Linked DNA regions of Caballeronia sp. TF1N1. The protein of the gene in region 2 interacts with the protein of the main gene of each other region in a pairwise test. Links are inferred from orthologs where the notes say so. Each region holds a gene or a part of one and is shown on either strand. Other genes may lie near its edges.

Region 1 (10,013 bases), 1.9 Mb from region 2 along the record:
CCAAATAGTGTTGAGCGCGAGCCGCCAGAAGTCGTAAGGATCGGGGCCGCCGAGTTCGCCCAGGCACTCGTCGAGGCGCGCGAAGGCATCGGCGGATTCCTGCTCGGGCCCGCGCAAGAGCTTGAGCAGGGCCTGTTCGTAGTGCGCCCGAACGCGCGCAAGCCGCTCGGGCGCGATGCCGCGCAACGTCGCGGGCGCGATGGCGCGGCCCGCGAGCGCGAGGTCATCGTAGGAAACCGGCGCGACGCGCGTATGCATGGCGAGCAACGCATGCAGCCCGCGATAGTGATCGAACAACACGGTCGAGCACGACAACTCGCGCAGATTGTGGCGCTCCACCGCCGCGCCGAAGTCCGCGAGCGCAGCCGCGATGCGCGCACGCGTCGGCTCCGATTCCTCGCCGAGCGGCGCGACGAGCGCGAGCGCTTCCGCGAAACGCTGCGCAGGCAGCCAACCCGCCGAATGCAGCGCGGAGATCGCGCGCTTCAACGCGGGCGCGGTTTCGCCCTGACGCTGGAACGCGTGATGGGCGTCGGTCAGCGCCATTTCGGCGAGCCGCACCGAGCCGCCGCGCGGATTGGGCAGAGCTTCGAACGTAACTGGAAGATCGGGACGAGATGTCATATCTGGCGCTCACAAACCGGTTCGCAGGCGCCGTGAGTCGAACATGGGCGCGCGCGGTGAAATAGCATCATCGATGAAAGCGTCGGTACTTGACCGCGCTCACGATTTTCTCGACCGACGGACCGCTTACTGCCTGCGCCCGTCTTGCCGAACCACGGACCAGCCTCAAGCGTATGCCTTCAGGCGCCGGTTCGCATTGGCATCGGCACGCGTCGCCGCCCATGCAGCTTGCAGCGGCCAAACATGCGACGGACGCGCGCATCGATTTCGATGCACGACGCAACACCGGCAGCGCTGCCGGACAAAAACAGCAACGAAAGCAGCGAACGAAAGCAGCGAACGAAAGCAGCGAACAAAAAAGCGGTCCGCAAAAAACGCGCGCCGCATGACGGGAGTCATGCGGCGCGGTAGAGCGTGCGGATCAGATCTGGACCATCTCAAAATCTTCCTTGCGGGCTCCGCATTCGGGACAAGTCCAGTTGATGGGAACGTCCTCCCAGCGCGTACCCGGCGCGATGCCCTCTTCGGGCAATCCCGCCTCCTCGTCATAGATCCAGCCGCAGATCAGGCACATCCAGCTTCTATATTCCATACTTATGCCGCGTCGAAATGGTCGATTGAAATTAGGACATGATGGTACCGTGTTGGCGTGTCAATGCCTAGCGAGATGCCCGTTCACGCGTGGCCAAGCCTTTGACCGCCGTACTGGCTCTCTCAAGCGCCGCCGTACCGGAAAAAAGTGCGCAAAGACTGTAGCCTGACGGCGTTAGGCCGCATAATCGAAACATTGAACCATAGTCGAACCACGGTCGAATCATGACCGAGCTGGCCGCCGCCAGTGCACTTCGAGGCGCGGGCGTTCGCGGCCCTTCCGTTCCATTCGTGCAATCAAGAAAACAATGTCCGCTTTTGCCATGACCGGCGACTCCCCACCGATCGTTCTCACCTTCGGCCTGACGGACCCCACAGGCGGTTCGGGGCTTCAAGCCGACGTGCTGACGCTCGCAAGCATGGGCTGCCACGGCGTGACGGTGCTGACGGGCTACGCGGTGCGCGACTCCGCGAGCTGCGACGAAGTTACCGGCATCGACCCCGACGTCGTCGCCACGCAGGCGCGCATGTTGCTAGAGGACATGCCGATCGCCGCGTTTAAGATCGGCGCGGCAACGCGCGCGGAAGTGGTTTCCGCTATCGCCGAAGTGGTGTCCGACTACGACGACGTACCGCTGATCCTCGCGCCGGACTTCACACTCGACGATGAACACGTTTTGTCCGCCGACGAGCTGCGTGAGTCGCTTGCCGACCTGCTCGTGCCGCAAACGACCATGTTGATCGCCGATCACGCCACGTTGTTGCAGCTCGCGCAACCCGACAGCGACGCCGAGGCGCCAACGCTGGATGCCGCGATCTCGCATATCCTGGCGCAAGGTTGCGAATATGTGCTCGCAATGGAAACCGGCACGCATCGGCATGTGAATACGCTGTATAGCGAAGAAGGCCAGGTGCGGCAAGATACGTGGGATCGCGGTGTGCATCGCATCATGGGGCTGACGGATACGCTTGGCGCCGCGGTCGCGGCCTTGCTTGCCAACGGACAGGAACCCGCCGAGGCCGCACGCGAGGCTCAAGAGTATGTGTTCCAGGCGGCGCGCGCCGCGTTCCGTCCGGGCATGGGCGCCTATTTGCCGGACCGGTTTTTCTGGGCGCGCTCGAACGATGCAGACGAAGAAGGCGAGACGTCGTCCCTTCCCGACGAGTCGGCGGGACTGCCTGGGGAAGTACGCCATTAGCCCAAAACACTGACCAATCGAGTCGCCGGGAGAACGCATGCCGTACCGACTGCCTCATCTGCACAAGCCCGGCCCGCAAGGCGCGATCCGTATCGGCTGCGCGGGTTGGGGTTTGTCGAGCGCCGTGTCGTCGAGCTTTCCGCATGAAGGCACGCATCTCGAACGCTACGCACACGTGCTGACTTGCGTCGAGATAAATTCGAGTTTCTACAAACCGCATCGCGAATCGACTTACGCGAACTGGGCGCAGAGCGTGCCCGAGTCGTTTCGCTTCTCGGTGAAATTGCCCAAGTCCATTACGCACGACGCGCGGCTCGTCGGCACCGAAGCGCTCCTCGACGAATTCTTGCAAAGCGCGGGGCAACTCGGCGACAAGCTCGGTTGCTGGCTCGTGCAACTGCCGCCCAGTCTGCCCTTCGATCAGGCCACGGCCGAAGCCTTCATCAAGGCGTTGCGCGAGCGCACGAAGTTGCCGATTGCAATCGAGGCGCGGCATCCGTCCTGGTTCACCACCCACACGGCCGCGCTCCTGAAGGCGCATCACATGGCTTATGTCGATGCGGACCCGATCCCCGACGAGTGCGAGATCAAGCATCGCGCGGACACTTCGCTCGTGTATGTGCGGCTGCATGGCTCGCCCGAGCTCTACAAGTCTTCCTACAACTACACCTATCTCGACGACCTCGCGCGCACGCTGCACACGCGCGCGAAGAAAACGCCCGAGGTCTGGTGCATCTTCGACAACACCGCCGAAGGCAATGCGCAACCCAACGCGCTGCATATGATCGAGCGCCTGCGCACCCACCATCGTTAAACCGATTCGTTCACGAGGAGCATTCCCGATGCATCGATCAGCAAGACGAATTGCACGCCTTTTACAAGCCACGATGTTCGCCTCGCTGATTTACATCGCCCTGCCCGCAAACGCGCAGCAAAGCACGGCGCCGCCCGTCACACCGACTGGCGACGGCACCTTCCTGCTGACCATCTTCCTCAAGCACGATCAAAGCAAACCGCTTCCGAAGATCAACGAGCAGTTGAAGGAGCAAGGCTTCTTCAAGACGTTTCCGCCGCCGGGAATCGAAGTGGTGTCGTGGTACGTAATGATGGGCGTCGGTCAGGTCGTGACCTTGCGCGTGCCTGCCGATCGCCTGCGCGAAGTGAATCGCGCGATCGAAACCACCGCGTGGGGCGGCTATACGACGGAGTTTTATCCAACCTACGACTACAAGGCCGCCGCGCAGAACTTGCGCGATCAGATGAACAAGTAACGGTCCGCGTTTGCCACGGACGAAAAAAACCCGCATTGCTGCGGGTTTTTCTTTGCGGCGTGAGCTTCTTTCGAAACCCACGCCCTGAGGATGAAGCAAGTAACCGGTCGAAACCGAATTACATGTCCATGCCCATGCCGCCCATGCCGCCGGGCATGCCACCAGGCATGGCCGAGTCTTCCTTCGGCAGTTCCGCGACGGCTGCGTCGGTCGTCAGCAGCAGGCCTGCCACCGATGCCGCGTTTTGCAATGCCGTGCGCGTCACCTTGGTCGGGTCGACGACACCGGCTTCCACCAGGTCACCGTACTCGCCCGTTGCCGCGTTGTAGCCGTAGTTGCCCGTGCCCGCAGCAACAGCCGCCACCACGACGGAAGCTTCTTCGCCGCCGTTCGTGACGATCTGGCGCAGCGGCTCTTCCATCGCACGCAGAACGATGCGGATGCCCGCGTCCTGGTCCGAGTTCAGGCCCTTCACGCCTTCGACAGCCTTGCGAGCGCGGATCAGCGCGACGCCGCCGCCGGCCACGATGCCTTCTTCCACAGCCGCACGAGTTGCGTGCAGTGCGTCTTCGACACGTGCCTTCTTTTCCTTCATTTCGACTTCGGTCGCAGCGCCGACCTTGATCACTGCCACGCCGCCAGCCAACTTGGCCACGCGCTCTTGCAGCTTTTCACGGTCGTAATCCGACGTTGCTTCCTCGATCTGCGTGCGCACTTGCTTCACGCGCGCTTCGATGCTTGCTGCTTCGCCAGCGCCGTCGATGATCGTCGTGTTTTCCTTGCCCACTTCGATGCGCTTTGCTTGACCCAGTTCAGCCAGCGTAGCCTTTTCGAGCGTCAGGCCGGTTTCTTCCGCGATCACTTGACCACCGGTCAGGATAGCGATGTCTTCCAGCATGGCCTTGCGACGGTCGCCAAAGCCCGGAGCCTTGACGGCAACGGTCTTCAGAATGCCGCGGATGTTGTTCACGACCAGCGTAGCCAGCGCTTCGCCTTCGACGTCTTCAGCGATGATCAGCAGCGGACGGCCAGCCTTCGCGACTTGTTCCAGCACCGGCAGCAGATCGCGGATGTTCGAAACCTTCTTGTCGTGCAGCAGCACGAACGGGTTTTCGAGCAGGGCGACTTGCTTGTCCGGGTTGTTGATGAAGTACGGCGACAGGTAGCCGCGGTCGAACTGCATGCCTTCCACGACGTCCAGCTCGTCTTCCAGCGACTTGCCGTCTTCAACCGTGATCACGCCTTCCTTACCGACCTTGTCCATTGCTTCAGCGATACGGTCGCCGATGGACGTGTCGCTGTTCGCCGAAATCGCGCCAACTTGAGCGATTTCCTTGTTCGTCGTGCAGGGCTTGCTGATCTTGCGCAGTTCTTCGATAGCTGCAGCAACTGCCTTGTCGATACCGCGCTTCAGGTCCATCGGGTTCATGCCCGATGCAACGTACTTCATGCCTTCGCGAACGATGGATTGCGCCAGAACCGTAGCGGTCGTGGTGCCGTCACCGGCGTTGTCGCTGGTCCGGGAAGCCACTTCCTTGACCATTTGCGCGCCCATGTTCTGGAGCTTGTCCTTCAGTTCGATTTCCTTCGCGACCGAGACACCGTCCTTGGTGACCGTCGGGCCGCCGAAGCTGCGCTCGAGCACGACATTGCGGCCCTTCGGACCCAGCGTGACCTTGACCGCGTTGGCCAGAATGTTCACGCCTTCGACCATCTTGGCGCGTGCGGTATCGCCAAAAGTGACTTCTTTAGCTGCCATATTCAAACTCCTTGAGTCGATTCAGTTTGGAGGCTTCGGGCGGCAGGCTCCAATGGAGCGGCTCTGCGGCGAAGCCGAAGTGCAGGAAGGTGCTTACTTGACCAGAACGGCCATGATGTCTTCTTCGCGCATCACGAGCAGTTCTTGCCCGTCGACCTTGACGGTCTGGCCGGCGTACTTGCCGAACAACACGCGGTCGCCCACCTTCACGTCGAGGGCGTTCTGCACACCCTTGTCATCGCGCTTACCCGGGCCGACGGCCAGGATTTCGCCTTGATCCGGCTTTTCGGCTGCAGCTTCGGGGATGATGAGGCCCGAGGCAGTCTTGGTTTCCTGATCCAGACGTTTAACGATGACGCGATCGTGCAAAGGACGAAGATTCATACACACTCCTCTCTTGATTGAGACTGAAAACGCGGGGGAAACCCGCCCGGTGAGCGAAGCTGCCCGAGCGGCAATTTGTTAGCACTCTCGTGCAGTGAGTGCTAATTATATGGACCGAGTTTGACAATTTCAAGGACGGGGACAGACGGGCATTCCCTATTTCGCGTACTTTTGTCTGGACACGGGGAAATTTATGGATTTCGTAAGGTCGATTGGCTGGATTAATGTCAATCCGTCAATTCTGATTTCGCTTAATTAGGGTTTCTACTAGGGTCGGCGAGGCCTAGACTGCATTTCAACGACGAAGCAGTGAAGAGACAAACTCTCTACCCGCAACGTTCCCGAGATCAGTACATAGGAGGTTCATCATGTTCAAGTCGATCATCCCCGCAATCGCCGTTGCTGCCGTCCTTGCAGTCCCCGCTTTCGCCCAGGCGCAAGAAAACGCGCCGGTGACGCGGGCTGAAGTGAAGGCTCAACTGGTTCAACTGGAACGCGCAGGCTACAACCCGGCCAGCGATCAAACCCAATACCCCGCCAACATTCAGGCCGCGCAAGCACGCCTGAACGCGCAACAAGGCACGGCTGCTTCGTCGTTTGGCGGTGTCGGCGAAGGCGCTGCCGCTTCGGGTGCTGCCCGCCGCGCGGCTATCGACCCGAATCCGGTCGACTTCAATCGCCCGTAATCGTCGATTCGCGTAACGAAGCCCGGCACGCACGCCGGGCTTTTGCTTTTTGCGCATCCCGAAGGAAAAGTTTCTGTAAGCCACGGATTCGACGATGTTTTTGGACTACGTTTTTTTCTCGCGCAGTCGGAGGGAACTACAATTTGTGTTTGTTGCATCACAAATTTCGTCTTCGTTGCCTCTCATGCCTATGTCGTCGTCGCTGCGCCTTGCCTTTCTCTCCCTCGGAATTCTCGCCCTTGCCGCCTGTGGCGGACGCGCGGCGACCACGCCGAGCTATCAGCAGGAACTCTTCGACTCCGGTGCGAGCCCGTTCGCGCGCAACTTCGACGCCACCGTGAACGAAACCTGCGAGGCGGCCCGCCGCGCGCTGCTTTCGCAAGGCTTTCTCACGACGATGGCGCAAGCCGATACCGTCGACGCCACCAAGAACTTCCAGCCGTCCACCGAAACGCACGTGGTCGTCTCATTCCATGTGGTCTGCACGCCCGGCGAAAACACGACCAATACGAGCATCGCTTATGTGAACGCGGTGCAGGACGGCTATGCGCTCAAGAAAAGCGATACCTCCGCAAGCGTGGGCTTGAGCGTCTTGGGCTCGCTTTCGCTGCCGATCCGTTCGAACAGCGATGCAATGGTCAAGATCTCCAGCGAAACCGTGCCCGCCGGCAAGTTCTATGACCGATTCTTCGGGCTGATGGGGCACTATCTGAGCACGGTGCCGCGCAGTTCGCCCATCGCATCGGATGAGGTCAAGAGCAAGCCGCTCGCACCGTCGCTGATCGTGAGTTCACCGGATCTCACGCCAACGCCGATCGTCGTACAGGCGCCCGCCGCGGCGGCGACGGCCATCCAGTCATCCGACGCGAAACACGCTGCGTCCGAAGGCGTCGCGGCATCGGCGCCGGTTCAGTGAGATCGAGCGCGCGCGTCGTTCCGGGAAACGCTTCGTCGATGCAAGCATCAAGCACGCGGGCAACGGCGGCTGCAGTTGCGTGATCAGCTCACCACAAACCTCATTCAGCACCCGTCGCCGTTCGCAAATGTACCCGCGTAGCCTGTGACGCCTCGCTCATCGCGCAGCTAGCCCGCCCGAACGCATCGATGCGGCGCGCTCATCACGCGCCGCCTAAAGCTGAAGCTCCGCCTGCCGCCGACAGCGACGCCAATCCGCACGCCACTCCCATCACCCCTCAATTCGGCACATTCACCACGCCGCCATTCACCGAAATCGCATTCGCGCCGGGGCTCGCCGCGATCGCCGGGAGATTCGCCACCGTCAATTGAGGCGCCGCACCCGGCGTGCCGCCGCGCGCCACCGTATGCACGACTTGCGACGGCGGCAACGGCGCGTTGTTCTTCAGGTGAGCCCACATCAAATTGAGCGCCTGAAGGTTGTAGTAGTGCACGGGCACGAAGCGCGTATCGAAACCAGCCACGCTCAGGAACGCATCGAAGTGCTGACCGTTCGTGATTTCGTACAGTGAGAGCTGGCTATTGTTGCCTTCCACCACCTTGTTCGCGCCGAGATACGGCCGCGAGGCATGGTTGATCGGCACGAGCGCATCCGACCTTCCCTGCACGATGATCGCCGGCTTGCCACGCAGATTCGCGTTGACGCGAATCGCGTTCACGCTCGCCGTCATCGTCGGATTGCCGTTCGCCCAGAGCGCGCGCAGGCAGGCCGCGCCCGCGAAGCTCGCATCGGGCGTCGCAAGCCGATGATCCGCCGCGCCCGACGTCCCCGCGTTATAGACGAGGTTGATGCCGTTGGTCGGCGGCACGCCATTGCCGTTGCCGAAGACCGTGGGCATCGGCGAAACGAGCGGGTTCACGCCCGCCGCGCCGGTCAGCGCGTTGGTCGTGCCGAAGCTGAAGTTGCACAGGTTGTCGGCGACGCTCGCCAGCATGTAGGCATCGGCGTAAGTCACGGCGACGGCAGGCACGGCCTGCGAGTCCCACATCGGCGCATGTAACGTGTCGGAGTCGGCTTCGTAGCCCGCCTGATGCAGCTTCGCGAGCGCGTCGTTGGCTTGCGAGAGCGTATCGCCGCCGGCAATCGCGCCGCTCGCCGCGAGCGTGGTGCAGCGTGCGGTGCGAATCGCCACGGTGGTCGCGAGCGGCAGTGCCGTCAGATACGGCGCGCCGACCGCCGCCGTCGCTAGCGCCGCGCATGGCTGAAGCAGGTTCGCGTAGGTCATGTAATCGGCAAGCGGACGCCCGAACGAACCGACGGCCTGGCCGCCTTCGCGCACCGCAACCTGCGCCGGCAGATTCATGTTGATCTGCGGTTCGCCGACGACGACCGCGCTTATCCAGCCATCGGTGTCCTGTTCGGCGGCTGCAAGCGCCGCGCCGCCGCCATTGCTCACCGATGCCGCGATCGTCGTAATGCTGCCTTTCGAGTAGCGCGCGGAATGCGTCGAGCCGTTGACCACGCCATAGGTATCGTTGAGCGCCCAGTACGCGAACTGAATCGCCTGTAACGTATTCTTGCCCCAGTCCTTTTCGGGATTCTGCTGCGAGTGCGCGTGTTTGAAAGCGTAGCGATTCGGATACGCCGAGTTGTAAGCCGAAAGCGCCGATTGGCTCAGGTTCGCCTTGAAGATCGCCGAATTGCCCGCAAAGGTCGCATTGGAAAGCGTGCCATCGATCAGCGTGACGAGGTTCGTCGACAACTCGTGCGCGCCGTTGCCGCTGCCTTTATCCGTGTACGCAACCGCGCAGCCGCGCTTCAAACCCCACTCGCCCGCTGCCGAAATCGCGCCATATACGCCGCGCGATCCCGACGATGTCGCCGTCACGATGCAAGGCTGATCCGGATTGAAACTCGTCGGAATCTGCACGAGCAGGCTGACGTTCTTCGTGCCCGAACCGTCGTCCGAGAAGGCCAGATACTCCTTGCCCGCGATCTTGCCTTCGCCGAGCGTGTCGCCGCCGTTCAGATCGACATTCGGCCCCCAGAAGCGCCCGTAGCCGCCGTTCGCCGACATATCGACGAGCGCACGATAGTTCGAATAGATAGCCAGGCGCCGCAGTTCCGCCGCTGTCGGCGCGGCCGCATTGGCGATTGAAGGCGGCGTCGCCGACGCAAGTCCTGTCTTGCCGAGTCCGGCGGTCAGCAGGTCGTCGGTATTGCCGTCGTAAGTCTGCGTCTTCACCGTTCCCGAGACGAAACTCGGCAAGGTGTTGGACGGGAACTGCGGGCCGTCGTCATCGCCGCCGTGACAGGCGACGAGCGTGGTCGTCGCAAATGCCGCCAGCACGGCGAGCGTCGCCGCGCGTGACAACCCGTGGACTCGTGCGAATCTTTTCATTGTGTGTCTCCGCCATCCGGTCGCTTGTTGTTGATCGACTTCTGCACCGTGCCGCATGCACGGCCTTGCAGACAACAAGTATTACGCGCAAACAGCCATCGCGTAATTGCTGAACTTCCCTTAGAGCAAAGAGAGGTCAGAGGATGTCAGAACGACAACGGGCCCCGGCGTGATGCCGGAGC
Region 2 (2,923 bases):
ATGATCGAGATGTCGAACGTGCCGCCGCCCAAGTCGAACACGGCGATCTTGCGGTCGCCCTTTTCGGCCTTGTCGAGACCGAAGGCGAGCGCGGCTGCCGTCGGTTCGTTGATGATGCGCTTCACTTCCAGACCGGCGATGCGGCCTGCGTCCTTCGTTGCCTGACGCTGGCTGTCGTTGAAGTACGCCGGGACCGTGATGACGGCTTCCGTAACCGGCTCGCCGAGGTAGTCCTCAGCGGTCTTCTTCATCTTGCGCAGCACTTCAGCGGAAATCTGCGACGGCGCGAGGCTCTTGCCGTGCGCTTCGACCCATGCGTCGCCGTTGTCGTGCTTGACGATCTTGTAGGGCATCAGGCTGATGTCCTTCTGCACTTCCTTCTCGTCGAAGCGGCGGCCGATCAGGCGCTTCACTGCGTAAAGCGTGTTGCGCGGATTCGTAACCGACTGACGCTTGGCAGGTGCGCCAACCAGGATTTCGTTGTCGTCGACATACGCGATGATCGACGGCGTGGTGCGCGCGCCTTCCGAGTTCTCGATGACCTTGACCTGATTGCCTTCCATCAGCGCCACGCACGAGTTCGTGGTGCCGAGGTCGATACCGATGATTTTGCCCATTTTTTATACTCTCCTAGCTTTGATCGCTTTAGCGCTGCGGCCGGAAAACGCCGGCTTTTGCGGCCGATTTACCGGGCCGAACGCCCAAATATTCATACCTGTACGCAAGATAAGAACGCGGATTTCGTTTTCAAGACCCTGAAAGCGATGCGGTCTATATCTTTTTTCACTCGGAAGCCTTGCCGCGGATCTTTTCCCGTGCCGCCGCGACCGCCGCTTCGAATTGCGCGAGCCCATGCAGCCGGTGGCGCGCCCAAGACGCTTGCCGCGATGAAAGAAAAACCACGTCGGCACGCCATGCAGCAAAAATCGCCGTCCCAGTTCCCGATGCTCGTAGACATTGCTGTGAAACCACTTCAGTCCGAGCGCGCGGATTTCATCGGGCCTCGCGAGCATCGCTTTTTTGGCGATTTCGCAGTTGAAGCAGTCGACGCCCCAGAAGAACACGACGGCCAGATCATCGCCCGTCGAAGCCAGCCTGGCGTCGAAGCCGGGGGCGTCCAACTCCTGCATGGCGAAGACCGAAAACGCGGTGGCATCGACGGGAACGCGATTCTCCGAGGCGGCCATGGCGTTCTCGCGGCGCGTTACTTCGGTGCGGCGACGGTGACGAGAGCCGGACGCAGCACGCGATCCGAAATCACGTAGCCCTTTTGCAGGACGGACACGACGGTATTCGCTTCCTGCTCGGCCGGCACCATGGAAATAGCCTGGTGACGATGCGGGTCGAACTTCTCGCCTACCGGATTCAGCGCGGTGACGCGCCCCTTTTCCAGCGCGGCGGTCAGTTGACGCAGCGTGAGTTCGACGCCTTCCCGCACCTTGACGAGATCGGACGATTGATCGGCAAGCGCGGCTTCGAGACTGTCGAGTACCGGCAGCAGATGTTCGGCGAAGCTTTCGATGGCGAACTTGTGCGCCTTTTGCACATCGTCCTGACCGCGGCGACGCACGTTTTCCGTTTCCGCCTTGGCGCGCAGGAACTCTTCCTGGAGCGCGGCGATCTTCGCCTGCGCTTCGGCCAGCGCGGCTTCGTTCGCGTCCGGCGCGACTTGCGGCGCATCGGCGCCCGTCGGCGCTCCGGTTGCGCCGGCTTGGGTCGGGTCGGCGGCCTGGCGCGCGGTTTCGTCTGCGGGCGTGGGGTTCTGGCTCGCTGGATTCTCTTGCGTGTTTTCCATGTCGCTGAATGTATTGCTGTGAGTGAAATGGATGCGATCGGCCGGGAGTCCTCTTACCGCCGAGAACCAGGCCAGGCTTTTTCGCACTAGCGGCGGAATTTGGGGCATCCGAGGGATTTTCAAGGCTCCAGAAGCGGTTTTTCGGACGAAATTTAGCTTTTTTCGCGTGCGCATCAAACATCGGACAACGGCGGGCCACGCTTGTCGGCGGCGTGAAGCGTTAAGTGCAAATTCGCCACATTTAACTGCGAGAAACACTTCGTAATGGGCGTTTCGTCGCAGTACGCAAAAATCAGATTGAGGCGATTGCGTTGTTCGCCTACACTTCGAACATGCGTCGCAGGAACACGTTAACCCTAATCCTACGAATGCAGTAACCGCTCAGCCCTTGCCTGTTTCCTTCCGGTTTTCACGACCGGTTATCCCGCTCACCGGGGGTACCATGAAACTGACCTTTGCTATCGCGGTGGTCGCTCTGGTACTGGTTGCGGGAACGACCACCATATGTATGTCCGGCGCTGTCACCGCCCGTAACACCGAGTACGGCGGGGTTCATGCGACCATCGAAAACTACTTCAATCCGAACCTGCCAGTTTGTCGATAATGCGCCGGTCGCGCTTCGTCGGCCTGCCCTGAATTCCGGCAGCCGGCTCGCGAAACGTCTTGCGCCGCTCGGCTTCGGCTAACCGCTTCACTCGGCCCTCTTCCGTTTCCGCGTAAAGCGTCTGGGCCACGCTAGCCGGTCCGCGCACGTCGCACACGCCCTTTACTTCCACTTGCCAGACGATCCGCTCGATATCGATCTCGACGAGATCGCCGACGCGCACGTCCTTCGACGGCTTCACGTTCGCCCCGCCGATCTTCACGCGGCCTTTTTCCACCGCGTCGCTCGCGAGCGAACGCGTCTTGAAGAAGCGCGCCGCCCAAAGCCATTTGTCGATGCGCAGACGCGCGCCCGGTTCCGTCGAAATCGTGTAGTTCATGAATTACCGTTCGTTCAGGCGGCAACCGTCAATGGCTGCACGGCCTGCACCGGCCAGCCTTGCAGATTCTGCGCCGCGATTTCTCCCAGCGCCTTGATCCACGCCGGCGATGCATTCAGGCAAGGAATGCGGTGAAACTGCTTGC

The links.
Region 1: the proteins of grpE (region 2) and groL interact in binary tests that used the Escherichia coli proteins (3 or more experiments, as listed by UniProt). The link is inferred for Caballeronia sp. TF1N1 from one-to-one orthologs.

Annotation. Positions count from the first base shown.
Region 1 is NZ_CP084626.1:2,299,268-2,309,280, forward strand. The notes cover bases 3,125-6,085. They hold groL (chaperonin GroEL), read right to left. Parts: upstream 5,445-6,085; coding sequence 3,804-5,444; downstream 3,125-3,803. Other genes in these bases: LDZ28_RS10665 (DUF72 domain-containing protein), read left to right, coding at 3,125-3,228; LDZ28_RS10670 (hypothetical protein), read left to right, coding at 3,257-3,685; LDZ28_RS10680 (co-chaperone GroES), read right to left, coding at 5,538-5,828. In the rest of the region: LDZ28_RS10645 (hypothetical protein), read right to left, coding at 1-624; LDZ28_RS10650 (hypothetical protein), read left to right, coding at 846-1,013; LDZ28_RS10655 (rubredoxin), read right to left, coding at 1,046-1,216; LDZ28_RS10660 (hydroxymethylpyrimidine/phosphomethylpyrimidine kinase), read left to right, coding at 1,539-2,414; more of LDZ28_RS10665, read left to right, coding at 2,452-3,124; LDZ28_RS10685 (DUF4148 domain-containing protein), read left to right, coding at 6,197-6,514; LDZ28_RS10690 (DUF2242 domain-containing protein), read left to right, coding at 6,699-7,430; LDZ28_RS10695 (D-(-)-3-hydroxybutyrate oligomer hydrolase), read right to left, coding at 7,708-9,831.
Region 2 is NZ_CP084626.1:387,924-390,846, reverse strand. It holds grpE (nucleotide exchange factor GrpE), read right to left. Parts: upstream 1,796-2,923; coding sequence 1,205-1,795; downstream 1-1,204. Other genes in the region: hemH (ferrochelatase), read right to left, coding at 2,793-2,923; LDZ28_RS01835 (RNA-binding S4 domain-containing protein), read right to left, coding at 2,371-2,778; dnaK (molecular chaperone DnaK), read right to left, coding at 1-617. UniProt on the Escherichia coli protein: Participates actively in the response to hyperosmotic and heat shock by preventing the aggregation of stress-denatured proteins, in association with DnaK and GrpE. It is the nucleotide exchange factor for DnaK and may function as a thermosensor.